4 regions of the Psychrobacillus sp. FSL K6-2836 genome follow, and region 1 is predicted to be linked to each of the others. Evidence: riboswitches for the same ligand, from Rfam matches in the RefSeq annotation. Region 1 holds a riboswitch; each other region holds the start of a gene.
What was found. A riboswitch is a leader RNA that binds a small molecule or an ion and turns the genes downstream of it on or off. The one in region 1 is predicted to bind S-adenosylmethionine.
Positions count from the first base shown of each region.

Region 2: it holds a riboswitch for S-adenosylmethionine, as region 1 does, so the genes downstream of both, MKY37_RS12205 (acyl-CoA dehydrogenase family protein) here and MKY37_RS10980 (cyclase family protein) in region 1, are expected to answer to the same signal.
Region 3: it holds a riboswitch for S-adenosylmethionine, as region 1 does, so the genes downstream of both, metA (homoserine O-acetyltransferase MetA) here and MKY37_RS10980 (cyclase family protein) in region 1, are expected to answer to the same signal.
Region 4: it holds a riboswitch for S-adenosylmethionine, as region 1 does, so the genes downstream of both, MKY37_RS07390 (methionine biosynthesis PLP-dependent protein) here and MKY37_RS10980 (cyclase family protein) in region 1, are expected to answer to the same signal.

Region 1 covers NZ_JBBOOM010000001.1:2,333,461-2,341,631, reverse strand. Annotated here, with positions in the region: gene MKY37_RS10985 (5-methyltetrahydropteroyltriglutamate--homocysteine S-methyltransferase) at 1-1,069, opposite strand, end outside; gene MKY37_RS10980 (cyclase family protein) at 1,085-1,822, opposite strand; SAM riboswitch class I at 1,916-2,015, opposite strand; gene MKY37_RS10975 (protein-tyrosine phosphatase family protein) at 2,083-2,508, opposite strand; gene corA (magnesium/cobalt transporter CorA) at 2,596-3,558, shown strand; gene MKY37_RS10965 (hypothetical protein) at 4,266-5,093, opposite strand; gene mdh (malate dehydrogenase) at 5,154-6,095, opposite strand; gene MKY37_RS10955 (BMC domain-containing protein) at 6,118-6,480, opposite strand; gene MKY37_RS10950 (EutN/CcmL family microcompartment protein) at 6,455-6,757, opposite strand; gene pduL (phosphate propanoyltransferase) at 6,774-7,634, opposite strand; gene MKY37_RS10940 (BMC domain-containing protein) at 7,665-7,952, opposite strand; gene MKY37_RS10935 (aldehyde dehydrogenase family protein) at 7,973-8,171, opposite strand, start outside.
Region 2 covers NZ_JBBOOM010000001.1:2,562,059-2,570,229, forward strand. Annotated here, with positions in the region: gene MKY37_RS12175 (C40 family peptidase) at 1-230, opposite strand, end outside; gene fabI (enoyl-ACP reductase FabI) at 509-1,288, shown strand; gene MKY37_RS12185 (amino acid ABC transporter ATP-binding protein) at 2,075-2,830, opposite strand; gene MKY37_RS12190 (amino acid ABC transporter permease) at 2,844-3,557, opposite strand; gene MKY37_RS12195 (amino acid ABC transporter permease) at 3,570-4,286, opposite strand; gene MKY37_RS12200 (transporter substrate-binding domain-containing protein) at 4,506-5,357, opposite strand; gene MKY37_RS12205 (acyl-CoA dehydrogenase family protein) at 5,628-6,809, opposite strand; SAM riboswitch class I at 6,910-7,010, opposite strand; gene MKY37_RS12210 (catalase) at 7,171-8,171, shown strand, end outside.
Region 3 covers NZ_JBBOOM010000001.1:71,311-79,481, forward strand. Annotated here, with positions in the region: gene MKY37_RS00390 (LysM peptidoglycan-binding domain-containing protein) at 1-979, shown strand, start outside; gene MKY37_RS00395 (hypothetical protein) at 1,332-1,478, opposite strand; gene MKY37_RS00400 (general stress protein) at 1,520-1,957, opposite strand; gene metA (homoserine O-acetyltransferase MetA) at 2,335-3,243, opposite strand; SAM riboswitch class I at 3,318-3,423, opposite strand; gene MKY37_RS00410 (methyl-accepting chemotaxis protein) at 3,489-4,436, opposite strand; partial or broken gene MKY37_RS00415 (cache domain-containing protein) at 4,431-5,018, opposite strand; gene MKY37_RS00420 (hypothetical protein) at 5,040-5,489, opposite strand; gene abc-f (ribosomal protection-like ABC-F family protein) at 5,641-7,509, opposite strand; gene MKY37_RS00430 (hypothetical protein) at 7,481-7,696, opposite strand; gene MKY37_RS22345 (RAxF-45 family protein) at 7,629-7,817, opposite strand; gene MKY37_RS00435 (hypothetical protein) at 7,823-8,056, opposite strand.
Region 4 covers NZ_JBBOOM010000001.1:1,598,746-1,606,916, forward strand. Annotated here, with positions in the region: gene MKY37_RS07365 (saccharopine dehydrogenase family protein) at 1-1,072, opposite strand, end outside; gene MKY37_RS07370 (aldehyde dehydrogenase family protein) at 1,077-2,567, opposite strand; gene MKY37_RS07375 (TIGR00266 family protein) at 2,726-3,532, shown strand; gene MKY37_RS07380 (TetR/AcrR family transcriptional regulator) at 4,463-4,636, opposite strand; gene MKY37_RS07385 (hypothetical protein) at 4,951-5,151, shown strand; SAM riboswitch class I at 5,236-5,342, shown strand; gene MKY37_RS07390 (methionine biosynthesis PLP-dependent protein) at 5,426-6,544, shown strand; gene metC (cystathionine beta-lyase) at 6,544-7,731, shown strand; gene MKY37_RS07400 (5-methyltetrahydropteroyltriglutamate--homocysteine S-methyltransferase) at 7,732-8,171, shown strand, end outside.

The DNA of each region.
Region 1 (8,171 bases):
TGTATTTTAGTTTTTCCCATTGTTGTTCTTCGGTAAGCTTATTCCCATGATGAGTGGAAGCAAAGCCGCATTGTGGGCTGATACTCAGCTGCTCAAGCGGAACATATTGAGTTGCCTCTTCAATACGAGAAAGGATATTTTCTTTGTTTTCTAATTCACCAGTTTTAGAAGTGAAAATACCTAGCACTACTTTTGCTCCGCCGTTTGGAATATATTCGAGTGGCTGGAAATCCCCTGAACGATCATCATCATATTCCAAGAAAAACCCATCTACTTTTTCTTTTGCAAACAACGTTGGGGCTATTAAAGCATAGCTTCCACCGAAAGCCCAAGTTGATTGATAATTTCCGCGGCAAAGATGCGTTGTGATTACTAAATCTTCAGGTTTATTTTCTAGAATGCCATTTACGACACGAAGAGCAAGATCGATTAAGTATTCTCTTTCCCCTTCTTTATACGGAATGTCTGGGGAAGATAGACCCGCAATATAAACATCATCGATTTGTAGATATCTAACCCCAGCTGCATAAAAGGCTTGAATAGTTTCTTGATAAGCTACAATGATATCTTTGGCAAAGTCTTCTACATTTGGGTAGATATTTTCGTCTCGGATTCCAGGGTGGAACAATTGGTTAGGACTTGGAATAGTTTGTTTGGCAACTGCTCGACCAGCTACAATCTCATTAAAATCAATAAAGTCTTGAATAAATGGATGATTTGGGTTGAAAGAGATCTTACTAGTATTGCGAACTTCATATTTTTCAGTTTCTATCCCTTCAAATTTATATCCTTTTTCCGGTACATATCCTTCAAACCCATTCAAATGTTCTAAGAAGTCTAAATGCCACCAGTCACGACGAAATTCTCCGTCCGTCACAAGCTCTAGACCCACCTCAATTTGTTTATCAACTATTCGATGGATTTCTTTTGTTTCTACTTCTTTTAACTTTTCTCTTGTAATAGTTCCCTCCTTATACTTTTTTCTTGCTGTCAGTAAACTTTCTGGTCTTAACAAACTCCCTACATGGTCCGCTCTGAATGGTGCCTGAATAGCTGTTTTAACTGTCAATTTATCTCTCTCCTTTTATGGTAAAATCGCAAATGATCGAACTGGGAATCCAGAGGCTTTCTCCGGCTTCGGAACGATGTTGAATATAATGGCTCCTTTTGCAGGGAGCTTATCTAAGTTCGTTAATAACTCTATTTGATAAGTATCTTGTTCAAGCACATAATATTCCCCGTGTAATACACCATTTTTTAGATAATCCACACTTGAGTCAGTGTCAAATGTTTCATGTCCAATAGCCTTAATCTTTCTTTCTTGAAATAAAAACTTTAATGCTTCCAATCCCCAACCTGGTGCATGGTTATTACCATCTTCGTCTTTATTGTTAAATGCTTTTTCGTCAGGCCAACGTTTACTCCAATCAGTTCGAAGTGCGACAAATGAGCCTTCTTCGATTTTTCCGTGTGCTTTTTCAAATGTGAAAATATCCTCCACGGATAAAGTGAAATCATTATCTTCAGCCGCTTCTTTTGACTGATCAATGACGACTAATGGTAATACGAGTTCTTTCAATTCGAGTTCTTCTAAGTAACGCGTATCTCTCACAAAATGAATAGGTGCGTCTATATGTGTGCCATATTGTCCCGCAAATTGAAAGCTTTGTGCAAAGAATCCATCGTCATGATTAAATAATGTTTCTATTTCAGCTGCCTTAAAAGCTGAAAAATGTGGTGAATCAGCTCCGAATATGTGTGTTAAATCTACCCACTGCTTTTCTTTTAATGTGTTGAAGGCTTTTAATAATTCCGATGACATACTTGATTTCTCCTCCTATTTTTATAGTTTAAATCAAATAAAACCCCTTCTTAGAAACAAGAAGAGGTTTACACGTCACCAGTGATTATTCTCTTCTTATCTTCAAGCTAACGCTTCTGGAATTAGCACAGTACAAAATTGCCTGTTGCTGAGGTATCATAGGGCCAAGTCCCTCCACCTCTCTTGATAAGAAAGTTGTTTTATTTGATTAATACCTAGTATACGAATAGAAATTATATAAGTCAACAGTAATTTTCAATTTATTTAGAATATATTCTTTTTAAAGACTCGCGCTGGTCTTCTTTTAGGTTTATCTTTGATCGGATTGCTTTGGCTTTTCCCACAGCTTCCTCTACTGTTTCTGCTAGATTTAACTCCATTAGAGTAGCAACTGCCATTGTCCCGGCTCTTCCCCCTCCTGAAGTACAGTGAAAGTAGATATTTTTGCCTTCATTATATGCTTGAACAACTTCATGAACAGTAGCCTTTATAGAATCATCCTGTTGGCTTTGTCCATCCAAAATTGGTTGATGTACCTTTAAACTTTCTGCAGGATGATTGTTAGACGAAACCCTTAAATCGAAAATAACATCTATATGCTCATTTGCTAATAAAGGTTCGACACCATCTACTCCTCCTACAAATATACGATTAGGGATTAAAGCTTCATAATTATTCTTTTCCATAATAACTCTCCTTTGTTTTAGATTCATTATAACAGGGAGACTATGAGATAATAAGAAAAGAGATTGTGATGAAAGTGAGTGATTCCAATGATTCGAACAATCGGTATAACGACTGATCATGAAATAGTAAGTGACTTTCCTTTAGAGGATATAAAACAAAATAAGTTTGAATGGTACTGGATTGATATCGGAGAACCCTCCAAGGAAGAGGAACTTATACTTAGTTCTTTTTTTCATTTTCACCCACTCGCTATTGAAGACTGCTTACAAAGACTGCAACGCCCTAAGGTGGATTATTATGAAGGATACAACTTCTTTGTTTTGCATACGTTTAACGAGGAAACATTAGAGGCAGAAGAGTTAGACATGTTTGTTGGTCAAGATTATGTAGTGTCCTTTCATTTCCATCCAATGCATGAAATGGAGCAAGCACGAGAGCGTATTAAACAGAATCCACAAGGCTGGGGTAGAGGTGCTATCCATGCAACTTATCATATTGTCGATAAAGTGGTGGACGCCTATTTTCCGATTGTCTACAAAATTGAAGACTACTTAAATGCTGTAGAAGACAAGCTCACTTATGATATGCGCCATTTTTCGATGGATTTGGTGTTTGATCTTCGAGGCGATTTACTCCGATTAAGACGTACAGTTATTCCTATGAGAGATTTACTTTATCGAATTTTAAATTCAGAACGAATGAATTTACAACAAACAGAGCACACCTACTTTGCAGATATTTACGATCATTTAATACGACTGACAGAGATGATTGAATCGAACCGGGAACTTACCGCCGATATCCGGGATAGTCATATGTCGATAAATTCTAGTCGGATGAACCGTATTATGATGATACTAACGATTGTATCAACCGTTTTTATCCCCTTAACGTTTATCGTGGGAGTATATGGAATGAACTTCAAGAACATGCCCGAGCTTGAGTGGAAATATAGTTATTTTGTAGTGTTGGGCGCTATCGCTCTCATTGCTGTTTCAATGCTTGGTTGGTTCAAATACAAGGGATGGTTTAACTTGTTTAAAGATTAATATAAAGAAAAACCGGGCAAAAAACTCCCGGTCCTTTACGTTCAAAACCTATTTCTAGAGTTTCCGAAGTGCTTTGGACAGAATTGTCGCTATATTATTACCGAGTGAATTTTTAGAGATGCTACTTTCCTATTCATATAGGGGATGACAGTCTAAGTACGCGACATCGTGGTGCTCCTGCGCAAAGCTCGTCGCAAAATAAAGAAACATTTCGCAACGACTGCCTGACCCGCATCGTGCAGGCCCCGAAGATGCAATTTCGTTCGCTATTTCGCTTCTTTAAACACTTACTGCTTTTTTTATTTCCACTAGTATAAAAGAAAATCTACTTTCTTCTACTAACATTGGATAATCGCATTTCTAATTCAAAAGATATTGCAAATAATTTGATCACTCTCTATAATTTGACCAATCTTATCTTCTAATTAATAACCTATGCTAAATCTTCTAGTGAAGTACTAAACATTAATTGATTGCAGTGGAAGGTGGCGACTCCGGCAGGATGAGTGAGACAGATGAACCAGCACAAGCGAACGCGGAGCGTCGGTGATGGTTCATCGCTCACCCTGCGGAACGCGTCCACCTGAAACGGAAATCACAGTATTATACATTTACTCAAGTACCAAGAATCCAGTGTTACACTACATTTTTATATTGTTTCTGGTATATGAAAAAACGAGCAAATTCTATATGAACTTGCTCGCTTTTTATTGACTGGCTGTCCAGTAGTAAAACAACGCTGTAAAAGTAAGTCTTTCTGTATGCGTCAAATTATGGGCAAGCGATACATGAATATTCATCGCCTGCACTTCAAAGGCGGGATGCGTAGCATATAGAAATATTCCAAACCGATACTTAGCTAATCTATGGCCGTCTAAGTCATTCACATCAATATCTCCATACATACTTTTAGCTTCCATTTGAAGCAACTTTTCGTTATTTGCATCAAATACAATAGCTCTATTTTTTATGGACATTGATGGCAGAACAATAGTAGTTACATGCAGATTATTATGGTCACACACCTTTATTTCTAAAAATTTCAGCCTATTTTTAATGGTGAATTTAGAAACTAACTTCTCGTCCATTGTTTTTAATTGATAAGTAATTGGAAAGAACATACCCGTTTTAAAAATATTTAATGTCGATAGTTTCCTTCGAAGAGGCTGTTCTTCAGTAGGGTTGATTTTATATAAGCGTTCACCTGTACTGGATACTAAATAAGTTTGAGGGATTAGTGAAACATCTCGTTGAAAATTGAGTTCTTGAACCGGAAAATCAGCTGAGTAATAATCGCTGTCTATTTTCTTCTCATCCGGCAACTTTTCTGATGCATGTTGAAAGAAAAAAGATGAGCTATACAAAACAAATAACGCAAAACCAATGGCAAAATGATTTTCAAAGTCCTTCCACATGACATCTCTAAAAACTATAAGTAAAACTATGTATATTGCTACTAAAAGTATCGATCCAAACTTTGTATATTTGGCTGTTTTTTCGTAAATATGCTTCATCTCCAACATCCTTTCATTCATCTTTACGAACAAAAAGATAAGATGGTTTCAAAAAAAGCATTCCCTTCTATAGGAATGCTTTTAAATGTTACATATTTCTAGAACAGATTGTACAGATTCTACTGATTTATCTAGAGCTTGTTTCTCTTCATTCGTTAATGGAAGTTCAATAATACTTTCTACTCCGTCTCCTCCAATTACGGTTGGTACACCTAAATACAAATTCTTATAGCCATATTCTCCCTCTAAATAAGCAATAGAGGGTAGTATTCGTTTTTTGTCTCGAATAATCGCTTCGGCCATTTCTACCAGTGCTGCCGCTGGGGCATAATAGGCACTCCCATTGCCAAGAAGAGAAACAATTTCGCCTCCCCCTTTTCTTGTCCGTTCTACTATTGCATCTAATCTATCTTTCGGAATAATCTTTTCTAATGGAATTCCTCCTGCATACGAATAGCGAACGAGTGGGACCATATCATCACCATGACCACCTAATACAAAGCCCGATATATCTTCCACCGAAATATTTAGTTCCTCCGCAACAAATGTATTAAAACGTGCTGTATCTAATACCCCAGACTGACCAATTACTCTATTTTTCGGAAATCCAGTTGTCTTATAGCAAACGTAAGTCATGGCATCCACCGGATTGCTTAATATGAGAACATAGCTATTTGGTGCGTACTTTTTCACTTGTTCGGAGACAGCTCTCATTATCTTAGCATTTGTACTTACAAGATCATCTCTACTCATGCCTGGTTTTCTTGCAATTCCAGCTGTAATAATGACCATGTCGGCTTCTTTTATATCTTCATAATTCGAAGTCCCAATAATCTTCGAATTAAAACGCTGAACTGGTCCTGTTTCCAATATATCAAGTGCTTTCCCTTTGGCGGGGTTTTCTAGCTCTGGGATATCTACTAGCACGATGTCTCCTAACTCTTTTTGTGCAGCCATTAATGCTACGGTTGCCCCCGTATAACCAGCGCCTATTACGGCAATTTTATTTCTTTGAAATGCCAAGTATTTTCACCCTTTCCGATACCTATGAGTCTGTTGCTGGAGTCACTTCGGGTTTCACTGCTTTAGTGCGGGAAGCTTTTATAGGTTGTTCGGATTCTATTTGTTTGTTGTAATCGAGTGGCTCGATCATATCGTAAACACTTTGATCAGGACGTGGAATAACATGAGCTCCTAATAATTGACCTACTCTTTTTGCTGCTTCTTGCCCAGCGTCTACCGCTGCTTGAACAGCTCCAACGTCCCCCTGAACAACCACAGTTACAATACCACCATCTATCATCTCTTGTTTAATCAACGTCACATTGGCAGACTTAATCATGGCATCTGCTGCTTCAATGGAACCAACTAATCCCATTGTTTCAATCATCCCTATTGCTTGACTCATTGTTTTCACCTCTTTCTACTTCTGTCGAATCAATTATACCGATGATTACCGCATCAATCGGAATCGGATTCTCTCGCATAATATAACGAGATGACCCTCCACTCGTGACAAGAACGTCATCACCAATACCTGCTCCGATTCTGTCGGCTGCAACAAACTGAGTTCTTACCGGTTTTCCTTGTACATCAACCGGTTGGACAATGAGTAGCTTTAACCCTTGTAATCCTTCCTCTTTACGAGTAGCCCAAACGTTCCCGATAACCTTTCCTAGTTGCATGAATCATCACCTATTTCTATTTTCTATATGAAACGGATATACCAAGCTCTCTTACTGTATCGCGTGCAAGCGCAGTTACAATCGTTCCTTTTTCAAGTATTACTTCTTGTACGTTCAATTCTTTCACATCATCCTTAGAGAGCAATTTTTTGGGGTAGATTAAAGGAGAATCTACCTTACTTTTTGTTACGATTTCCGGAGCTACCTTTTGTACATTCACTGAACTCACTTCAGACTTTATCAAATGTCCAAGTGCACCTTTTGATATAAGACCTGCATTAGCCTCATCCGTATCAATATGCATTTCTAAACGGTATCTTTCGGAAACACGGACTTTTACTTGTCGATATGCTATTGGTCGTATTCCATCTGTTTCTACTGTTACGTAGTCACCATTTTGAACACCAAAATGAGCTGCATCCTTAGACGTCATATGAATATGTGCTTGTGCGATAATTAGACCTTCTTCTAGAAAAAGACTTCCTTTGGGTCCAATTATCGTAAAAGCTCCAGATCCTCCAATATCTCCTGATTCACGTAGTGGAGGACTCACTCCCAACTTCATCGCATCTGTCCAGCTTACCTCTGCTTGCGTCATAGACCGTGCAGGACCAAGAACTCTAACTCGTTCGATACTTCCTTTAGGTCCTGCAATGACAACTGTTTCATTGGAGGCAAATTGACCAGGCTGAGAAAGTTCTGCCCTTATGGTTAGTTCATACCCTTTACCAAATAATGCTTCCACATGGTGTGACGACAGATGAACGTGTCGAGCAGAAACAGCGATTGGGATTAAATCGTTTGGAGGTATTGCTTCAGCTTTTTCAAGTTGAGTCAAAACTTCTCCGACAATTCTTTCAATCAATTGCTGATTCATGTTGGAACCGCCTTTCCTGTAAACCTCTTATTAGTTTTCTAATTTTGGTAAAATCATTTCTAATTCGTTATGAGGTCTTGGAATAACATGGACAGATAATAATTCTCCTACTCGTTGTGCTGCCGCCGCGCCTGCATCCGTTGCAGCTTTTACAGCACCAACGTCTCCTCTGACCAATACAGTTACGATACCTCCACCGACATGTACTTTCCCAACGAGATTTACACTAGCAGCCTTTACCATTGCATCTGCTGCCTCAATTGCTCCAACTAATCCTTTTGTTTCTACCATTCCTAATGCTGTACCTTCTCTTGACATATTTGTTTCCTCCTAATAGGTTATTTAGATAATTTGTTTACTATTTCGCTGACTAAGTCTTTCACTATTTTAGGATTGACTTTGTCACTAGAACCCAATGACTGCAATACACTTTCTACCACTTGATCTGTTACATCGTCTGGACTATTATTTATTTTATTTTTAAAAACTTTAGGTGAGGTGAGATTTACTTCTTTAATACCGTAAGCCATTCTTTTA
Region 2 (8,171 bases), 230 kb from region 1:
TAAGGATAAGTAGGCTTGTACACAGTATTGCTATACGTAGACTTACCGATTAAACTTTTTGCAGTTTGTATTAATTGGTCTGCTTTAGCTTCTACTGCTTGCTGGTTATTTTGAGAATTTATTGTTGCAGCCGAGGCTTTGTATTCATTATGATCAACAGGGACAATTCCACTTATTGTACTTAAACTGATAACAGCTGTTAATGTAGTGATAACTAATTGTTTTTTCATTGTTTACCTCCTAGAATCTTTTGCCCCTTGATTTTAGCATGTAAAAGTAATGGGACCATGTGGGAAATAAATCCACTTCACTTTTATTACAACTAAAACTCTTACATTTAGAAGACTCAGGTAGAATGTTTACAGTTTCTTTACAAATATTACAACCAGAAGACAGGGCAAAACACAAAATGATTTATTACAATCAGGAGAGTTTATGGTATGATTAAACTAATAACCAGGTGCTAATAACAGGTATAATATATGTGAATAATAAATTGGAGGTACTTATGAGAGACTTAATTCAATTAAAAGGTAAAAATATTGTTGTTATGGGTGTTGCAAATGAGCGTAGCCTAGCATGGGGAGTAGCGAAGTCGTTATTTGAAGTAGGCGCAAATGTTGTTTTTACATACCGTAAAGAACGTTCCCTTGGAAAAATAGAAAAGTTATTGAAAGATAATAATTTAGAGGCAAAACTAGTAGTAGAATGTGATGTAAATAATGATGATAGTATTAAGGCTGCATTCCAACAAATTGGAGAGGAAGCTGGAGTAATCCATGGTGTAGTACACTCTGTTGCCTTTGCACATGCGGAAGATTTAAAAGGTGACTTTTTACAAACTTCAAGAGAAGGCTATGCTTTTGCACAAGATACAAGTGCTTATTCGCTTATTGCTGCAGCCAGAGAAGCAACGCCTTTTATGACCGAAGGTGGATCTATCGTAACAATGACATACTTAGGTGCTGAACGTGTACTAGAAGGCTATAATGTAATGGGGATCGCCAAAGCATCTCTAGAAGCATCTGTTAAGTATTTGGCTTTGGACCTAGGGAAAAACAATGTACGTATAAATGCTGTTTCTGCTGGAGCAGTTCGCACATTGGCTGCAAAAGGAATCTCTTCTTTCAATACGATTTTGCACCAAATTGAAGAAAAGTCACCATTAAAAAGAAACGTGACGCAACAAGAAGTAGGAGATATGACCGTTGCACTATTAAGTAATTTATCAAGTGGTGTAACAGGTGAAGTTATCTTTGTAGATTCTGGCTATAATATTATGGGTTAAATTAATATCAATCATAAAAGCGGCGGAAAATGATTTAGTCATTTTCCGCCGCTTCTTAGATAATAAGTATATACAAAAATATAGCGTGAACACTGGATTCATGGGACTTTAAAGAATAAATAATACAGTGATTTCCGTTACATGTGGAGAACAAAGGCTAAGTGCGCCACGTCCTGTGGCAAAGCCTTTGTGACCAACATCCTGTTGGCCTCCGCGGGCGAGGTCGAGCCTCCTCGTTGAAAACATATGCTCCTGGGGTTACTCGTCGCAAAGACATTGACCAAATAAAGTTTGGCCAATGTCTTCGCTACGCTCCCTGCGGGGTCTCGACTTTCTCGCTTATCCCGCTAGTGTCACCACATTTCACTCCAATCATTTAAGTGAGTAGTACTCTACTAAAAGGTTTAGCGTAGCCTCTAGCTTAGACAATAAGAATAGTCAAAGTTAATAAAGGGATAAAACCGTCTGTCCGGTAAGGAATACTATTTTATCATGAAAGAAGAAAGTAGATCTCCTTTTATCGGAGTCTATTTCATCCTTATTTATTTTAGGATAAAACATGTATATTTAGGCGGTTTTCTATCCAATTATTCGTCTATATAAGGTGGACCTAGTTGATTGGAGCACAGTGCGGCGACTCCAGTGGGAACAGCGCGAGCTGAAGACCCTAGATTGAGCGTAAGCGAGGGAAGCTGCTGAAGCCGTGCCCACGGAAAGCGTCCGCTCGGAGTGGAAGTCAACGGCATATCTGCCTTTCTGTTCTTAGAAGACCAGCTTCTTATTGTCCTAAATATGAAACGTATAATCCTCTGGTAATACGCGTTTTAAGAATTTCTTCGTGCGTTCTTCTTTTGGACTTACGAAAATATCATGAGGTGTACCTTCCTCAACTACTGCTCCACCATCCATAAAGATAACTCGGTTTGCGACATCTTTTGCAAAGGACATTTCATGTGTAACGACTAACATAGTAGTACCTTCATTGGCAATATTTTTCATGACTGTTAGTACTTCTCCAACCAACTCGGGGTCTAGTGCAGAGGTTGGTTCATCAAATAGAATAATATCGGGGTTTAATGCTACTGCTCGTGCGATTCCAACACGCTGCTGCTGACCACCGGAAAGCTGACTAGGATAGGAATCATGTTTGTCAGATAAACCTACCTTGTCCAGAGCTTTTTTTCCAATATCAATTGCTTCGGATTTAGGTATTTTACGACCGATGATGAGACCCTCTGTTACATTTTCGAGAGCAGTTTTATTATTGAATAAATTATAATTTTGAAATACGAAAGCTGTTTTTTGTCGGATGGTGTGGATATCTTTTTTAGAGGCATCATGCAAATTTACTTGTAAATCGCCAAAAGTTGCCTTACCACTATCGGCTTTTTCTAAAAAGTTGATGCAACGTAATAATGTCGTTTTTCCAGATCCACTAGGACCAAGAATGACTACTACATCACCTTTATCAATGGATAGGTCTACTCCCTTTAATATCTCATTTTTTCCAAATGATTTATGAATATCATTGATCTTTAACATTCGATACCCCTCCTTAAGCGCTCACATATTTGTATCTGCGTAGGCGTTTTTCATATAGTTTAAATCCGTATTCGACAAGGCTGCACAGAATAATATATACAAGGAAAATATCTATATAAGCTTCCACATAGTTATAACCTACGTTTGCTGCTACTTTTGCCTTTAATGTGATTTCCTGTAGAGACATTGCATAACCGAGTGATGTAGCTTTTATTAGATTTACGGTAGCTGTACAAATATTTGGCATTGCCACGACTAGCGCTTGAGGTATAATGATTCGGCGGTAGGCTTGGAAATTTGAGAGGCCAACTGATTGCGCTGCTTCTAGCTGTCCTTTGTTGACAGTACTTAAAGCTGATCTAAATACTTCAATTAATATGGCGGTTGTGCTGAAAGAAAAAACGATAAAAGCGTACCAAATAGGGTTGATATCGTAGACGTTTATATTGATGTTGTATCTTTCAAAGAAAAGAGAGAGTATTAAAGGTACGCTTGCATAAACGATAAATATTTGAATAATAATTGGCGTACCTCTTACGAAGGAAACGTATATCCTTGAGAACCAGTTTAATACGGGCACTTGATTGATGCGTGTTAAAGCCAATAAAAAGCCTAAAGGTAGTGCAATAAGCAAAGCTACAATCGTAACAAGAAGCGTAATTGGCACACCGGATAATGCAACAAAGAATGTGTCTATTAAAAATGTATAATTTAAACCTTCCGACATTATTTACACTCCTTAATTTGTGTTAATCGTATGCTTTCCTTTGCTAAATACTTTTTCAAGCTTTCCAAAGAATTTTTCGATAATTATAGATAAAACCCAGTAAACAATCGCAAGAGCGATGAAAATTTCTAAAGCATGCGTATTATAGTTTGCTGCAATGATTAAATTTGCTTTACCAACGATATCGATTAAGCCGATCGTATAAGCAAGAGACCCCTCCTGAAGTAATGCGATAAGACCATTTCCAAAGTTAGGCAATGCAACGACCAATGCCTGTGGAAAAATGATCCGTCTATACGCTTGAAAGGGACTTAAACCAACGCTAACAGCGGCTTCAAATTGCCCTTTTTCGATGGACTCATAGGCAGACCTAATAACCTCCGACATAATAGCTGCAAATTGTAGGGTGAAGGTAATGACTACAAATACTGCTGTATTTAAATCATGTAAATACAATCCGAAATTATCGGCTATGGCAGGCACACCGTAATACACTAAAAATAGTAGCACGATAGATGGAGTACATCTTAAAATGGTTGTATAGAAATTTGCTATTTTTTGAGCAATTTTACTCTTCCCAAGCTTCATCACAGCAAGGATCAAACCGAGAAAAGTCCCGAAAATAATGGACAATCCTGCAACCATAAAAGTTACTTTTAAAAATGGTAGCAATACTGGTAGTGAATTCCATATGTATGCTATATCAAAGTATTTTTCCATATTACGCATTATTCCCCCCATAAAATTTTGAAAGGCTGCCAGCGCATCCTACGCTAAACAGCCTCTATAGGAATCCTATCTTATCCCGCATCAACGGGCAGTATAACTCACACATCAAGGCATGGACTAAGCAACAAAGCATAAGTGGGAGATCAATTGCCCGTAAAAGCCCGAATGGTAAAACTAACAATAAGTGGGATGAAGAACTCCTCTGATTGAAGTTTCACTTTATCTTTCTACTTGATCTAATACTTCAAAAAGATCTCGACCATAGAATTCTGTGCTAAGTTCATTCGTTTTCTTTTCTTCTTGTAATTGTTTAATAGCCTTGTCATATGCATCAGCAAATTTTTGTTCTTTTTTGTTGAATAATGGCCACGTCTTAATAACAGCGAACTCATTGTAAACAACTTCATCTTTTAAGTTGTAATAAGGTCCAGTTTCATCTAAAACTTGTTTTTGGAATGGTCCTTCAATAATAACTCCACCGTCAACGCGACCTTCATTGACCCATTGAACTACGTCTACAGTAAACGCATCACCTGCGTCTAGTTTAACTGAGTTATCAGGGTTTGCTTTGTTGTATTCGTCAATTACTGTATATTGGGCATTATTTGCGGCAATAGGTGCTAAAGAGTATCCAGCGGATGCAAAATCCTCTAAAGTTTTAATACCTTCATTTTCTTTTTTTAATACTAGACCAGCACTACTTAACCCAAGAAACTCTTTAGGATAGATAAACTTCTCTGTGCGCTCCTCTGTAAAAAATGCATTTTTTACTCCAACCTGGAATTTACCTTGTTCTACTCCGATTAATAGATCATCACTTGTAGTACCTACATATTCAAATTCATATTCAGGAAGTAATTCGTCAACTAATTTCATAACCTCTACGTCGTATCCAGTAGCATTTCCTTTATCATCTAACCAAGAGATAGGTTTGGAAGCCATGTCGTATGCTACTTTTACCTTACGAACATCTCCACCTTCTGATGAAGTAGAAGCCTCTCCAGAATTACAAGCTGCTAAAATTGCAATGGAAGCAAATCCAACTACCGCCAATTTAAAATACTTATTCATATTCATTCTCCTTATCGTTTTACTAAGTTTTTATTTTTATCCCGCTTTTACGGGCAGTATGACTATCGTTTCAAGACATGGCAAAAGTAACAAAAAGGTAATGGTAGATCAACTGCCCGTAAAAGCCCGCCGTAGAACATAGACGAAAAGCGCGACGTCGTGTGGCTTCGTCTATGTGACTCGCATCCTGCGAGCCTCGAGCCAACAGGATGTTGGCCACTCAGGCATTGCCGCACGATGCGGCGTAATTTGCCTGAGTTCCGTTAACAATCAGCGTGGGACCACTGATTGAAGTTTCACTTTTACTTCTTCTAAAGCTGAAAGTGCCAGTTTTTTAATCGTCATATCATCCATAGGAGGATTATGGAGTCCTGCTCGGACATCGCGGTAATAACGTTGTAGTGGATTTGTTCTCTGCAAACTTTTGGCGCCAACTAAACGCATCGCCTTATCGACAATAGTGATAGCTGAATTAGTAACAATATGCTTCGCTACGCTTACTTCGTTGGATAGTAGTTCTTTTGTAGACTCATTGTCATAGGCAGAGGCAACTCCGTAAATGACTAATCTAGCCTTCGTAAGTTCTAAATCTATTTCTCCAATGAGCTGCTGAACATTTGGCAGCTGTGCTATAGGTCCATTCAGGCTATTCGGTGAATGTGTATTCGCAAAATGTACTGCGTAGTCTCTTGCTGCCTGAGCGATCCCGAGATAGGTCGCAGGTATATGTAGCAACCAACCATTTATCTTCCCGCCATTAGCGAATTCAGGGAGCTCTACCAAATACGACTCATGAACGATTACGTTATTTAGTACTAAGTCATTACTACTAGTTCCGCGCATGGATACAACATCCCAGGTTTCTTCAATGGAAAGACCTTCTGTATTACGAGGAATAAGGAAGAAACCGACTCTTTCTTTTTCCTCAATCCAAGCAGATGTTAAAAAATAGGAAAGTACTGGGGAAGCGGTCGTGTATATTTTACGTCCATTTAATACCCAAGAATCTCCGTTTTTTATGGCAGTAGTTCCAGGTCTACCCCCCCGTGTTGGACTTCCGGTTTGAGCTTCACTAACGGAACGATTTACGAGTGCACCATTTAATACTTCTGCTGCAAAAAAGTCTAGTTTCTCCTTCGTCCAAAGTTTGTTTTCGAATAGTTCACCAACAACACCTAAGCTCCAACCTACAGATAAAGCCGTATTGGCATCAAAGCTAGCAAGTGTTTCTTGTAAAAGAACCATATCGTAGACAGAAAATCCATTACCGCCATATGATTCGGGTAGAGTAAGGCTTGCATATCCAAGCTTGATCAAATCCTCCACGTTTTCTTTTGGAAAAATAGATTGCTCATCAATTTCAGCGGATTTACTTTTAAATTTATCTTCTAACTCATATAAACGTTTGATCCATAGTTGCTGTTTTTCCGTTTTGATGTACAGGTTATTCAAAGTTGTCGTCTCCTTTAATTTTTATTATTCATATTAGTTAAGTAGGTATTAAGGGAAATAAAAAACCCTTCCCAGAACGAAAAGAGTAAGTAGTTTTGTGCACTTATCTCTCAAGTTTCTTGCTGGAAGTAGCACCATACCATTGATTTGGCGGTTGCTGAAGCATCATCGGACCAGTCCCTAAGCTTCTCTTAATAAGTAGTATGGAGTTGTTGAAACAATCTTACTACTTCATCTAGATGAAGTCAATAGCAATTCCGATAAATTTAATCGGAATTGATAATAGATTTTATTTAAAGGGTTTTTGAAAGTTCATACAGGGTAATAAAAAAGAGAAGATAAAAATAGAGGAGGAGATAGCTTGGATAAGAAAGTAAATGGAAACAACAAAAATGAACAATTAGAAGAATTCCGTGTGGATGATCAAGGTCAAGCTATGACTACGAATCAGGGTCTAAAAATATCTGAGGATGAATTTTCTTTAAAAGCAGGAGAACGAGGACCCACTTTGATAGAAGATTTTCATTTCCGTGAAAAGATGACGCATTTTGATCATGAGCGAATTCCAGAACGTGTAGTGCATGCTAGAGGATATGCGGCTCATGGAGAGTTTGAGCTATACGAATCAGCGAGTGAATTTACAAAAGCGAAATTCTTACAAACACCTGGTACAAAGACTCCTGTATTTGTAAGATTTTCTACTGTGGCAGGATCACGTGGTTCTGGTGAGTTAGCGCGGGATGCTAGAGGATTTGCGACGAAGTTTTATACCGAAGAAGGGAATTATGATTTAGTAGGAAATAATATTCCGGTCTTTTTCATTCAAGATGCTATTAAATTCCCGGACCTGGTCCATGCCTTGAAACCAGAACCACACAATGAAATACCACAAGCAGCTACTGCTCATGATACGTTCTGGGATTTTGTTGCCAACAATCAGGAAACGGCGCATATGATAATGTGGGCTATGTCGGATCGTGCGATTCCACGTAGTTTCCGCATGATGGAAGGGTTCGGTGTAAATACATACCGATTCATAAACGAGGCAGGTAAATCCCATTTTGTGAAATTTCATTGGAAACCTTTACTGGGTACCCATTCGGTTGTATGGGATGAAGCACAAAAGCTAAATGGGAAAGATCCGGATTTCCATCGTCGTGACCTATATGATGCGATTGATAATGGTGACTATCCAGAGTATGAATTTGGGGTCCAACTAATTGCAGAGGAAGATGAATTTAAATTTGATTTTGATATTTTAGACCCAACTAAACTATGGCCCGAGGAAGAAATTCCGGTGAAAATTTTAGGGAAGATGACATTAAATCGTAACGTAGATAATGTATTTGCCGAAACAGAGCA
Region 3 (8,171 bases), 2.3 Mb from region 1:
AAAAGGCTGGGTTAATAAATCACTTTTAAAACAAAAGAATCAACAACGAATCGTAATGGGTTGGAAGTATAATGGAAGTCCCCAAAATTATGCCCAACAATTGAACCATTCGAATTTAAATGTGGTGTCACCCCGTTGGTATACTTTAAGCAATACAGGAACTTTTGTTTCCATTACAGCCGATACAAAATATCTGAAGGATGCACATAGCAAGGGCAAAGAAGTATGGCCACTATTTGGGAATAAATTCGACCCTGTTTTAACTGATTCAATATTAAGTAATCCTACAAAACGTCAAAAATTAGTGTCAACTCTCAAAGATTCTTTAGTCCAAACAAAAAGCGATGGAATAAATGTGGACTTTGAAAACATCGATCCGAAAAACAAACAAGATTTTGTCCGCTTCGTAACCGAACTTAAAAAAGCGCTTCAGCCACATGGAATTAAAGTATCTGTTGACGTTACTCGTGAAAACGGAGATCCTTTTTGGTCTGGTAGTCTCGACCGCAAAGCATTAGGTCAGGCTGCTGACTATATCATTATGATGGGTTATGACGAGCATTGGGGAGGTAGCCCAGTAGCGGGATCTGTAGCGTCTATGCCATGGGTTAAAGAAGGCGTTGAACTTCTAATGAAAGATGTACCATCTCATAAAATCGTCTTGGCAATACCCTTCTACACAAGAGAATGGGTTACCAATTTAACGACAAAAAAAGTGAAAAGTATCGATCGCACAATGAGTGAGGTAGAGCAAATTATCTCTTCAAAACGTCTTATAAAAGTTTGGGATCAAAATACCCAACAAAATTATGTAGAATATACTGCAAACGGAGAAAAGCACCAAATATGGGTGGAGGATAAACAATCTATCAAACTTCGTATCAACATCGCAACCCAATTTAACCTAGGCGGCGCAGCTGCTTGGTACATTGGCTCTGAAACTCCTGATATTTGGAATGTATACCATTTCAATAAGTAATTTGGAGTAGGAAACCGTCTATAGAATTTGAAACTCTTTCTTCAACCTGGGTCCATTATTTAGATGGACTCAGGTTGTTTTTATTATTCCCTTTCAGTAAAAGGTACCGGGTTCTCCTTGTATGAGAACCCGGTACCCAGCGCTAGTCCAATAAGAACAAATAAAAATGTTCGCATACTTATAATAGTTGCTATCCTACTTTTATGTTTTTCACTAGTATATAGATAGCAAAAGAAGTTAATTGCCTATATGAGGTAGACAATTAACTTCTCTTTCTTTTTAAACGCATTTTATAGTGACTTCCTAATAAGTCAAAGACATAATTTAAGTGATTCAATTTATAAGGTAGTACCTACCTTGGTGTTGATTCCACAACATCTCCATATTGATACACATCATAGAATCCAACTGTGCCACTACCCCCGTCAACAACTAAATCTTTACTTTGTACTTTCAAAGAATAAAATACTTTTCCATTTGAGTCTTCTTGTAAAATCACTGTGTGTTATTAATGCAAACATCTGAAAGTTCAATCCGTCCTCATTCTTTGGGATGAAGAAATACCAGAATTTTACCAGCCTGAGCGTCATTAGAATAGCTTTCGGCTTCATCATCAGGAACTCCAATCTCCATAAGAGTATGCTTTAACCCGCCAGCACCAGAGTTGGCCCCTATAACTGCTCCACCAATTGTTGTTATAATAGGACCTGCAGCCAACACAGCGCCAAATCCAGGAATCAATACAGTGGATAACCCTGCGATCACGCCAGCTATGCCAATTGCTCCTCCTGTTACAGCTCCAGCAATGACTCCATCCTTAATAGAGGATTTTACTTCCTGTGTGATTCCAGATAGTTCTTTTATATTTTTACCAATAACTGAAATTTCTTCATTTGTATAGCCTTTCTCTTTTAAATCTTCAACCACTTCAGCAGCTTCTTGTTCATTTTCGTATGCGCCAATAACATGATTTTTCAATAAAGATTACCTCCTGTTTGCTTCAGCTAAGTATTCTTTACCCGTTCTTTAGTTCTTTTAGACACATTCACGTTCAAGCTTCACTCTTTGTAAAATTACGAATATTATAAATGCTTCTCACATTCCCTCTGCAAGGTTAAGTCTTGATAATTTCTCTTTATCTACCCAAAATATACTATCTTCATCAGTTTTATCAAGATTTTTAAACCTATGGATTACAACTTAAAAAAGTCGATTTCATGAAATAAGAAATCGACTTTTATGGACTTGTTTTCAATTAATCAATACTCACACTAAGGTTCTATTTGCCTTACTGTTTCCCTTTATGTTAAAAAAGATACTTTTTCGTCATGAATAACTAAGCTGACCTTTCAAAGTCATTCCCATTCATATGGAGTTTCTTGGTACACATAATAATTCAACCAATTGGAAAAAAGCAGATGTGTATGTGAGCGCCATAAATTCAATGGTTTTTGTGTTGGATCATCATTCAGAAAATAGTTTTCTGGCACATCGATTTCCACACCTTTTTCGATATCTCTTTGATATTCGTCAGAAAGTGTAGTTGCATCATATTCTAAGTGACCGGTAATCATAATATGCTTTTTATCCATCGATATTACTAGGAAAACACCTGCATCTTCTGAATTGGAAAGCAATGTCAATCGTGAATCTTGTTTAATCTCGTCGTAGGACACGGTTGTGTAACGTGACACTGGCGCGTAAAATTCATCATTAAATCCTCGAACTAACTGTACGGTTGGATCGGATAACCGATGACTAAACACTCCAAAACATTTTTTCGGCAGGTCATATTTACCGATACCGTAATGATGATAAAGTGCTGCCTGCGCCCCCCAACAAATATGCAGAACAGAAGTCACATGCGTTTTGGTCCAATCCATTATTTCAGTCATCTCGCTCCAATAATTAACGTGTTCAAATGGTAGATGTTCAATTGGGGCACCAGTGATGATCATACCATCATATCTTCGATGTTCGATCTCCTTAAACGTCGTATAGAAAGTATCCAAATGAGTTTTACTAACATTTTTTGAATCATGGGTTGCCATATGTAAAAATGTCACATTTACTTGTAAAGATGTATTTCCCAATAAACGCAGCAATTGAAGCTCGGTTTTCTCTTTTTCTGGCATAAGATTCAAGATAATTATATTTAATGGGCGTATATCTTGGGTTATTGCTCGATCAGTATCCATGATAAATATCTTCTCTTTTTTAAGATGTTCAGCTGCTGGCAATTGTTTAGGTATATTTATTGGCAAGTAGTTCTCCTCCTCTAAATTCAAAAACCCTCTTTCCTATTAATAAGAAAAGAGGGTGAACTTTTTGCTCTCGATTCTTATCTTTCAAGAAATTATCTTGTAGGAGTTAGCACCTTTCTGACAGATCAGAGGTTGCTGAAGCTTCAACGGGCCATGTCCCTCAGCTTCTCTTGATAAGAGTTATTAAATTATATTGTTCTTCATTAGAGAATATTAACATTTGTTTTCAAATAATTCAACCTCTTTTAAACTTTAAAACGATTCACTGCATCAGCTAGTTTATCGCTAAGCTCCGTTAAGGTCTCAGACGCTTCCGCTACTGATTGGATTGCTCGAAGCTGTTCATCGGATGATGCACTCACTTCTTCACATGCCGCAGCAGTTTGCTCCGAAGTTGCGGCCATCACTTGAATTGTATCTACGACTTGATCCTTATAGTTGGAAATCTGTTCGATTTCTGCTGACACTGTATCAATGGAAGTTCGCAAACTATTCATCAGCAAAGATATTTCACTGAATGTCACTTCCGTATCGGTTACAATAGACCCTTGTTTTTGGAACGTTTTAATGGTGTTTGCCATTTGTTCCCCCACAATATGGGATTCACTTTGTAGTTCTGTAATAGTATGTTTTACTACCTCTGTTGCTTTTGCAGATTGCTCTGCAAGTTTTCGTACTTCATCTGCCACAACTGCAAATCCTTTTCCATGCTCCCCTGCACGAGCTGCTTCAATACTTGCATTCAATGCGAGCAGATTCGTTTGTGCAGAGATTTCCATAATAGTTTCCATAACACTACTAATCGCTTTTACTTTAACTTCTAAAGTAGTAAACAACGTAGACATAGAAGTAAGATTAGATTCCCAGCTATGAAAGGATGTTTTCAATTCACTCATTTGCTTTTGTCCATTTGTATTCATGGTGTTTGCTTTTGTAGCTATCTCCGTCATCATTACTGATTTTTCATTGATAAGATTGATTTGTTCACTTAAGTGAACTGAACTCTCCGTTACTTCTCCAGCATCTTCTGCGGATTTGGAGGCACCTTCTGCGATTTCACTAACAGCTAAAGATACTTGTTCCGCAGAAGCATTTGTTTCTTCCGCTACTGCACTTAAACTTTCAGAATTCGACTGCACGTTATTAGCCGACTGTTTTACTACTTGAATAATTTCATTCATATTTGTAGCCATTTTGTTAAAGTTTATTGCTAACTGACCAATTTCATCCTTGGTTTTTATATTTGCTTGAACCGTTAAATCTCCATCAGCAATAAAATCCATCAACTTTTTTAGCTGTTCGATTGGTTTTAAAATACGACTGATGATGAAATATAAGACAATAAATATCAATGCCTCAATAGATAATACAATAGTGATAAGCAATGTACGAATGCTGTCTGCAGTTTGATTTATCTTACTTTCCTCGTAAACAGCCCCTAGTTTCCAATCTAATCCTGGTAATGAGCTAAATATAGTAATAGTACCGTCATTTACGTCAGTTATCTCTCCATTATCAGTGGAGTTAGAAATCATCGTTTCAACGGATGAATACTCGGATAGATTTTCACCAAATAAAGTTGGATGAACGATAGCGTTCCCATCCGCATCCACAATAATCGGATAGCCACCATAGCCTAAATCATTGTTTGCTATTGTTTCTGTTAACTTCGATAGTAGAATGTCAATAGCAAGCACACCGACCACTTTACCATCTTTAATAACTGCTTTTGCACCAGAAATAGCATATTCCCCGGTAGCAGCATCTACAAAAGGTCTTGACCAGCTAAAACTATCTTAGTTTGAAACAGCGTTTATATACCATTCCCTTGAAGTAGGATCAAAACCTGCTCCAAGGTCTGATTCCGGAATTATTTCGATCGATTTATCTGGTAGAGCTATATACACAGAAGCCACAGCGTCATATAAAGAAACAAATTCATTAAATCTAATATCTAATTGTTTCTCTAATTGATTGGCTAACATGTGATCAGTCGCTTTAGCGCTATTTTGAAAATCTACAATTTCATTGGAAGTGGATAATTGTAGAAGACCTTTTTCATATACAGCTAAATAATTCTGAATGGTAGTCGACATCTCATCAACTATAACATGGCTTTGATCAATTAAATCTTTCTTCGTCTTTTCGCTTATAGTGCTCGTACTAATTGTTATTAATGGTGCCATACTTATAATAATTAAAGCCATTACAGCAACAATTATTTTCCACTTAATAGATTTCCTCATGTTACAACTTCTTTCTGCAAGTATTGAATATGCCCCGATATGAATATTTCATATATAAGTATATTTATACTATAATATCGGTTCAATATATGAGAATGTTAATATAACATTATAGGATTTTAGATATTAAGTTTGAGTTTCGGAATAGTTATCATCCTTCATACTCCAACCATTCCATCATTAAAATTTCTAATTTTTGTTCGTTTGACCGGATAGATTCCAATAGCTTTTCATATATTTCCCAGTCACTTTCTATCTCCATTTTTTCTTTTAAAATGGAAATTTCTTCTTCTATTGCTGAAATCTTATCTTCGATCTTTTGTTCTTTATCCTGTTTTTTCGTAGGTTGTACGATCTTTACTTTTTCCGCTATTATCTCACCAATTTCTTGCTTAGATTGAATTTCTCCCCACTTTATTCTTGCCCACTCATATGGTCCCTCAAAAGTAGTTAGCTGTCCCTGCTCCAACCAAGCAGTTTTCGGAAATAGTTTATTTAAAAAATATCGGTCATGTGACACAGCCAATATAGTTCCATCAAAATCCGCTAAAGCATCCTCTAGTACTTCTCTCGAATCGATATCCAAGTGGTTCGTCGGTTCATCGAGTATCAGTAGATTTATATCCTGATGCATGAGTTGTGCCAAACGAAGCCTCATTCGCTCTCCTCCACTTAAATCACCTATTCTTTTGAATACATCAGGTCCATAAAACATAAACCTTGCGAGAATATGTCGTGCATCACCCTCAAACATATTCAGTTCACCTCGAAATACATCAATTAGTCTAGCCTTCGGATCCTGAATTTCGAAATGCTGGGATAAATAACCTACACGGACATTACTACCGAGCCTAGCTTCTCCGTTATCAATAGGTATCTCACCCCTCAATATATTTAATATGGTGGATTTTCCTGAACCGTTTCGACCGACAATAGCAACTCGATCCTTCCAGTAAAGATTAAGCTGTGCATTTTCTAATAAGACCTTATCACCAAATGATTTATGAACATTTTTCATCATGACTACTTCTTTACCACTTCTAGATGCGAATTCAAATGAAAGCTCCATTTTTTTCGGATCGATTAATGGTTTTCTCACTTTCACCATTCGTTCTAAAGCTCTTTCCATGTTACGTGCCTGGCGAAATAGCTTTGGATTTGGTGGCACCGCTTCATTTGCCCACTGTCTTAGACGTCTTATTGCTTCTTTCATTTTTTTGATCTTTTTCTGCTGTTCCTCATACTCCTGGAACTCACGCATTAATCTAGCTTCTTTTTCTAAAGTATACGAAGAATAATTTCCATGATAAAGAGAAAGCTCTCCTTCCTCTAGATCAGCAATCTTGGTCACAACCTTATCTAAGAAATAACGGTCATGCGCAATGATAACAACAGTTCCAGAATAGCCAATCAAATATTGTTCCAGCCATTCTACAGCAAATAAATCTAGATGATTGGTTGGTTCATCCAACAGTAAAATATCTGGATTCGACAGCAGTATCTTCCCTAGCATTATTTTCGTCTGTTCCCCACCACTTAAATTAGTAAAAGACTGATTAACAAATCCCGAAAGCTGAAGACCTTGCACCACTTTTTCAATTTCAGAATCCATTGTATAACCGCCTAAAAGCGTGAATTGTTCTTGAATTTCTCCGTATTGTTGGAGAAGACGTTCCATCTCCCCAGACTCTAGAGTTGCCATTTGTTGTTCCATTTGGATCATTTTTTTTAGCAGCTCAGCAATACTTTGAAAAGCAAAATGGAGAACATCAAGACCAGTTACCTCTTCTGAATAAGTTGGTATTTGAGCCAGATAACCGATTGATGTACCTTTCTTAAAGTGAATAGATCCTTCGTCAGGGCTTTCAATACCGGCCAACAATTTGAATAAAGTAGTTTTACCAGTTCCATTTCGACCAACAATGGCTAATCTATCTCCCGTTTTAATCTCTAGCGACAATTCTTCAAAAATTGTATTTCCTCCGAGCATTTTAGTTATATTTTGTATTGTACATATCATTATGAACGCTTCCCTTCGTTTCTTTATAAGCTGGAAGCGAGTCTTTTTTCGCAACAAAAAAAGACTGTCTAAAAAGCACAGTCTTTTCGCTACCTTGTTGGATCCGAAAGAATGACTTCTCAGCTATGGATATTACTATGGAAATGGCTAAAAATAGACAGACCTGTCCCGTTGCTACCATTTTCATGAGTAATTGCACAAGAAGTGGATAAAAATTCCAACATAAATAATTGTGCATTCATAGCGTTTTTCATTCTTTCTTCACCTCCGTTCAAATTAGTTAAATAAATAATAGCATAACTATTCATACAATTCAATCGTTATTTTCAGCTGGTTTTTCAATAGTCGGGTCATTGAAACCATCTATTTTTGGAACTCCTACATCATTTTCTTCGTTTACTTCTTCATTCCCAGTGTTAGGAACTTCTTTATCTTGTCCATTTAATTGTGTCTCTGGGTTTGCTGGTTCATTGGATTCCCTCTGGGATCCACATGCTGTAAGTATGAAAAATGAAATAATTAGTATTGAAAACAATTTTTTATTCATCGTTAGTTGCCTCCCAATTTATTATTAGAATGCACAACCTTTAAGTGTTTATACTACATATTTTTTATTGTAAGCATGGGAAATAGGCAAATTTTCCGTTTCACAAGTAAACGTT
Region 4 (8,171 bases), 730 kb from region 1:
CGGGAGGATACACCCCGCGATTTTTAATGACGCTGTTTCCAATCATCTGTGCAACAACGGAAATAGTATTTGCTGTTGCTCTAGCCATTGCGGTTTCACCTGAAAGGGAGTCTTTTTTGGTCGCCATTTCATACGTAAAATTGGTAGGGACCCCGTCTTTTAAACCTTCTACGATGACCCGTAGCAATACTGCGTCCTCTTTATCTCCAAGTAGTAGCTGTGGAGTTAGGACTTCCTTCAATACATCTCGTGCCTTGATCATATTGCCGTTTACATTTACCACTGTATTTTTGTTCGTTAACCCTAAGTCTACGAGGAGTTTAAATTTATCTGCGTGCCCTTTATATCGAATTGTTTTATATTCAAGCGTATCTACATTCGGAAATGATTTTGGTAGAGTTGAAGTACCGCCAGCTGTATGGAATGCCTCTAGTTCACCATACTCTTCAAAGGTAATCGATTCTACTTCTGTAAGAGATGGTACTTCTTGACACTTCCCATCTCTTATAACGTGTGAAGCATCTGTATAATGATCGAACACCCCTTCTAATGAAAAGACGATATTGTAGCCAAAAATTCCCTCAGGCTCTACTGGTATTCCTCCAACATACAATCGAATAGCATTCACTTCATCAAGTTTGGAAGCACCGTATCCAGCTAATATATTGATCATTCCAGGAGCAACACCTAGATCAGGTATTAGTGTAATCCCCTTGCCCTTAGCTTTTTCATGAAGTATCAATACATTATCTGTAGCCCCTCCAATATGTCCTCCTAAATCAATAGAATGTACTCCTACTTCTACAGCGAGCCTAGCTATTTTTTCGTTGAACGTATAAAATAATGCATTTATCACTACATCTGCTTCTTTCATTATTTTACGTATACTATCGTCTTCGTTTGCATCAAGTCTCAATACTTCAATTTTGGAGTTTTGCAATCTTTCCTTAAACATTTTCGCCTGTCCCACATCTAAATCACATAATAAAACCTTTTCCACATTCGGGCTTAATACTAAATCACGAGCTGCTTCTTTCCCCATTAACCCTGCACCTAATACAGCAACTATCATGTAATCATCCCCCTATTACTTGAGTGTCTATTTGTGCACGCTGTAATTTCCCACTATAGTCTATATATATGCTCTTCCATTCTGTATACACATCTAATGCTGCTACCCCTGAATCGCGATGGCCATTTCCAGTTCCTTTTGTTCCTCCAAAAGGTAGGTGAATTTCTGCACCTGTTGTACCTGCGTTAATATATACAATTCCAGTATCCAAATCACGCTGTGCACGGAATACTTTGTTAACATCACTCGAATAAATCGAGCTTGATAGTCCAAACTTCACTCCATTATTTACTTCAATGGCTTCCTCTAGTGAACTCACTTCTATTAAGGAAACAACTGGACCAAAGATTTCCTCCTGTGCTATTCGCATATTCGGTGTCACGTCTGTAAATAGAGTTGGTGCGTAATAATTCCCTTTTGATAGCTCCGCCTCATTTAAAATGGTCCCTCCCGTTAAGAGAGTAGCCCCTTCCTCTTGTCCAATTTTTATATAGGAATGGATTTTCTCCAGAGCTTTTTTATTAATAACTGGACCAATTTTGACCGTTTCATCTAATCCATCGCCAATCGTTAGTTTTTCCATTTGTTCTAAGAGCATTCTTTCTAAGTCTTCTCTTACATCTTTATGCACGATAACCCTGCTACATGCTGTGCATCTTTGTCCTGCAGTTCCAAAGGCACTCCATAAAATACCCTCTACTGCTAATGGAAGGTCTGCATCCTCCATTACGATTACTGCATTTTTCCCACCCATTTCGAGGGAAACTTTCTTTAAGTGACGACCACCAAGCTCCGCTACTTTACTCCCTGTCTCTGTAGAACCAGTGAACGAAATAACCTTCACTTCTGGATGCTCAATCATAGCCGTACCAACTTCCGAACCGGATCCAAAAACTACATTAGCAACTCCAGGTGGTAATCCTGCTTCATCAAAGATCTTAGCCATTTCATATGCCATCATCGGAGTTTCTGTTGCTGGTTTCCAAATGAATGCATTTCCTGCAACAATAGCAGGGAATGATTTCCACGTAGCAATCGCAACTGGAAAATTCCAAGGAGTTATGAGTCCCACCACTCCAATTGGTGCGCGGACACTCATCGCAAACTTGTCTGCCAATTCAGATGGAGTTGTCTCGCCAAACAAACGACGCCCTTCACCTGCCATATAAAATGCCATATCAATACCTTCTTGTACTTCTCCCCGTCCCTCTTCAATCACTTTTCCCATTTCTTTTGTTAACACTTGAGCTAGATGCTCTTTCTTTTCTTTCATTATTCTTCCAATCTCATATAAATAATCCGCACGTTTTGGTGCAGGAACGAGTGCCCATTTCTTTTGAGCATTCACTGCCGCTTTTACTGCAAGATTTACATCTTCCTCTGTAGATAGCTTGACCTCTGCAAGCTGCTCCCCATTCGCAGGATTTAACACTGACGTATACTCCGCACTCCCAGCATCCTGCCATTTTCCATCAATAAAATTTGTTAATTTCATTTTATTCCCTCTTTTCACTTTTAAATGTAAACGCTTCCATTAATAATATATTCGATAATTGTTTATAAATCCCTTTAAAATATTTAGAATTTTAGAATGAAACTTTTTAACTTTCATATCGTATAATTGGTTAATAACAATTTAGGAGGAGCTAGATTATGAATAATCATGAAATAGACTACAAATTATATGGAGATGATATGCAATTTGTAGAAATTGAATTGGATCCAAAAGAAACGGTTGTTGCAGAAGCAGGCAGCTTAATGATGATGGAAGATGGCATTTCAATGGAAACTATTTTCGGCGATGGCTCCTCAGGTTCTGGTGGTAGCGGTGGCGGTCTTATGGGCAAATTAATGGGTGCAGGTAAGCGTATGCTTACAGGAGAAAGTTTATTCATGACAACATTTACTAATACCGGTAGTGGAAAAAGACATGTCTATTTCGCATCACCTTATCCAGGCAAAATTATTCCGATGGATTTAAGTCAATACCGCGGCAAAATTATTTGTCAAAAGGATGCATTTCTAGCTGCAGCTAAAGGGGTTACGATTGGCATTGAATTTCAACGTAAGCTAGGAGCAGGTTTCTTTGGTGGTGAAGGTTTCATAATGCAAAAACTAGAAGGTGATGGTCTCGCTTTCGTTCATGCAGGAGGAACTATCCATAGAAAGTCTCTACAGCAAGGTGAGGTTTTACGAGTAGATACTGGATGTCTAGTAGCAATGACTGCGGATGTAGATTACAATATCGAAATGGTCAAGGGAGTTAAAACAGCCTTATTTGGTGGAGAAGGATTATTCTTCGCTACTTTACGTGGCCCGGGTACCGTATGGATCCAATCACTTCCATTTAGCAGATTAGCTAGTAAAGTATTTGCTGCTGCCCCACAAACACCAGGTGGTGGTTCAAAAGGTGAAGGCAGTATTGCAGGTGGATTATTTAACATGCTTGGTGGGAAATAAATACTTATTTTAGAGAATGACTCGCTTTTTGGGTCATTCTTTTTTTATTGGGTTTTATAAACTTTGTTGTTGCGCATATCAGGTTAGATGTTGCGGATATACATCTGAAAGTTGCGCATACGTATTCCAATGTTGCGTGTAACCAAATGAAGGTTGCGCATAACTAATTTGTTGCGCATACTGTGCTAAACGTTGCGGATATACATCTGAAGATTGCGCATACTGTGCTAAATGTTGCGGACATACATCTGAAAGTTGCGCATACGCATTCCTATGTTGCGTGTAACCAAATGAAGGTTGCGCATAACTAATTTGTTGCGCATACTGTGTTAAACGTTGCGGATATTCATCTGAAGATTGCGCATACTGTGCTAAATGTTGCGGACATACATCTGAAAGTTGCGCATACGCATTCCTTTGTGCCTATAACTACTGATGGTTGCGTCCAATAAGCCATAAAAATGTGTCTAAGTTTGTAACACATATTCAATACAAAAAAGTCGACTTTCCATTCCCTTTTGAACGGAAAGTCGTTTTTTTAATATTGATATTGACTGGCGAATATGCATTCCCTTATATTTCCATGCTAATTAGAGCCGTGGGTGCTGCAATCATAACGGTGTCTGCGATTCATTAAAAATTGGTGCCCAACTTGCGATTCCTGAGGGGCTTCTTGCGATTTGGCTATATGATCTTGCGATTTTCGTGACTGACCTTGCGATTCGGAGGCTCTAACTTGCGATTCAGTAAAAATTGGTGCCCAACTTGCGATTCCTGAGGGGCTTCTTGCGATTTGACTATATGATATTGCGATTCTCGTGACTGATCTTGCGATTCGCGTAATGTATAGCTCGTAATAGTACCGTTCAAAACTACGAATTAACGTATCAATCATTGATATTATGGCATCTTCAGTTGTACATCTTCTTTTTATGCATGTAAACAAGTAATCAAGTGTTCGTCTTTGCCATTTGGAAAGTGATGGTAAAGGGTTTCTTTTGTAACATTACAGGCTTTTAAAATTTCATTGAGTCCTTCAGTTTTGTAGCCTTTTTGCTGAAAAAGGGTTGTAGCAGTTTCAATCAAAAGTAATTTAGTATCCATATCTGGTTTGTATAACAAATCCTAACCAACATTATAGTATTTTGTTTATTACAATAAAGGACTTTCTGAAAGCTCATGCCTACTTTAAGTTTAAAACCTGTTTCTACCGTTTTCGAGGGCTTTGGAAAGAATTATTTTTTTGAGAGGCTTGTCATGTTGGAATTTCGAAAAAGTGCAAAATATCTACGGTGACACCACTCAACTCTGCAATCATTCAGCAGATTGTTTATACCCCCTCCCTATTCCCTTCATATAATATGTGGAGGGACGCTATACCTTGGGGTTCCTACATTATAGGATGGGAGGTGTGGATGTTGAATTCTTCTACAGGTTTATGGGTCGGTTTATTAGGCATAGTCTTAGGGGTGCTAGGTTTCTTTTATGCTCCGCTTTGGTTAGGTGCTGGAGCAGTTCTTTTAGGGCTAGTAGCTTTAGCTTATTCTCACAAGTTAGTAGTAGGGTGGATATCTTTAATACTCGGTGTAATTGTTTTAATTTTGACACTTTGGTCATAATATTAAACAAAAAGCGTATTGTATTAATACCTACTACGTGTTAAGCTTATTTAAATTTAAAATTTTGATAATTTCATATATTTTTTCTTATCCAGAGAGACGGAGGGATTGGCCCGAAGATGTCTCAGCAACCAGCCAAGTCGAGGTATGGTGCTAACTCCAATAGACGTGTGACGTCTTGAAGATAAGAAGACAAACTTCGATATTTACCCGAGGGTTCTCTTCTTATTAGAGAATCCTCTTTTTTTATTTTAATTGTAAAGGATGAATATTTATGTCAAAGAACAGTATTGATACACAGTTGGTGCAATTAGGAAATCATAGTGATGAGAAAACCGGCGCTGTAAACCCGCCTATATATTTATCAACAGCATATATACATAATGGAATCGGTCAATCTACAGGATACGACTACACGCGAACTAAGAACCCGACACGCGCTATTTTAGAGGAAGGAATTGCTAAATTAGAGGGTGGAGATGCTGGCTTTGCCTGTAGTTCCGGCATGGCGGCAATACAATTAGTTTTATCCCTTTTTCGTTCGGGAGATGAGATTATTGCTCCTGAAGATTTGTACGGTGGGACGTATCGATTATTTAACCAGTATGCAGATTCCTACAATATTCGTACTTCATATGCAAAGTTTGAATCAGCTGAAGAAGTAAATGCTTTAATTAATGAAAATACAAAAGCTTTGTTTATAGAAACACCAACAAACCCTTTGATGCAAGAAATCGATATACAACTATTTGCAGATGTAGCAAAAAAGCATAAATTATTGTTGATCGTAGACAATACATTCTTAACCCCTTATTTACAGCGACCTATTGAATTGGGTGCCCATATTGTCATCCATAGTGGCACAAAATATATTGGAGGTCATAACGATGTACTTGCGGGACTTGTAGTCACAAAAGGTACTGAACTTAGTGAACAATTGCAAACCAACCATAATGCTGCAGGCGCTGTTCTTTCTCCTTTCGATTCTTGGTTATTAATAAGAGGATTAAAAACACTTCATCTTCGTATGAAGCAGCATGACACAAATGCAAAAAAGATTGCAGCTTTTTTGAAGAATGAGCATTCAATTAAGGATGTTCTGTATCCTGGTATAGGTGGTATGCTTTCCTTCCGTTTGCAAAAAAGTGAATGGGTTGCTCCTTTCCTAGAGAGTCTGAAACTAATTGTATTTGCTGAAAGTCTTGGTGGTGTGGAAAGCTTCATCACATATCCTACTACACAAACACATGCGGATATCCCAGAGGAAGAACGCAATGCACGTGGAGTTGACAGTAGCCTGCTCCGATTCTCTGTAGGAATCGAGGAAGCAGATGATTTAATAGCGGATTTGAAACAGGTATTCAATACTTTAGAAAGTGAGGTGGCTAACTAATGAGCAGCTATAAAGAATCGTTAGAAACTACCCTAATCGTGGCATCTACTCGGGGAGACTCAGAAATAAAAACTGGAGCTGTCAATGTTCCTATCTATTTATCCTCCACTTTCCATCAAGGAGGCTTTGATGATTTTGGACCTTATGACTATAGTCGATCGGGAAATCCTACGAGGGATGCACTGGAAAAAACGATTGCAGAATTAGAGGGGGGCACTAGAGGACTGGCATTTGCTTCAGGAATCGCAGCTATTTCTTCTGCTTTTATGCTTTTGTCATCAGGCGATCATATCGTAATAACAGAAGATGTATACGGTGGTACTTTCCGTTTTGTTACTGAGGTATTGCCGCGTTTTGGTATCGAGCATACTTTTGTAGATTTTACGAATGTCGAAGCCATCGCAAGTGCCATTCAGCCAAATACAAAATTAATTTATATCGAAACTCCCTCTAATCCATGCTTAGGTATTACAGATATCTCTGCTGTTGTGGATCTTGCGAAATCTAATGATTGTTTAACCTTTTTAGACAATACATTTATGACACCGATTTATCAGCGTCCACTTGACTTAGGAGTTGATGTCGTCTTACATAGTGCCACCAAATTTTTATCTGGACATAGCGATATCATTGCAGGACTTGCGGTTACACGAGACGAGGATTTAGGTAAACGTTTGGCATTTATCCAAAACTCATTCGGTGCTATTTTAGGAGCACAGGATTCATTTTCTTTAATCCAAGGCATCAAAACATTAAGTGTGCGTTTTGAGAAATCCGCTCATTCTGCGCAAAAAATTGCAAACTATCTAAATGGACATGATTTAGTAGAGAAAGTCTTTTTCCCTGGTCTTTCCACTCATCCAGGATATGAAATGCATAACAAGCAATCGAGTAGTGCTGGGGCAGTCCTTTCCTTCCGTTTACCGAATAGATCCATTGCAAAGGCATTTGTAGAAAGTGTCAAAATCCCTGTATTTGCCGTAAGTCTTGGCGGAGTAGAATCAATTCTCTCACATCCAGCTCAAATGTCTCATGCTGCAATGCCTAAAGCCGAACGAGAAAAACGTGGAATAACGGATGGTTTACTACGTTTTTCAGTTGGATTAGAGAATGTAGATGATTTAATAGCAGACTTTGAGCAAGCATTAACAATTGCATCCAAACAAAATGAGAAGGTAGGAATTTAAATGTCAAAACGATTAGTTGTAAATACACCATTTAAAGCAGATCACGTTGGAAGCTTTTTACGACCAGCTCGCTTAAAAGAAGCTCGACAACAATTTGAAAATAATGAAATAACTACTGATCAATTAAAACAAATAGAAGACGAAGAAATTACGAAACTAGTAGCAAAACAAAAGGAAATTGGACTTCTGTCTGTTACGGATGGAGAGTTTAGACGTAAATGGTGGCATTTCGATTTCCTTGGTGGATTTGACGGGATAGAATTTTATGATACAGATAAAGGATTAACGTTTAAAGGTGTGCAAACTAGAGCACACGGTATTAAAGTAACTGGGAAAATTGGATTTAGCACTCACTATATGATTGAACACTTTAAGTTTCTTCAAGGTATTGCTGGTGATGCTGTAGCAAAATTTACTATACCTAGTCCAAATATGTTATT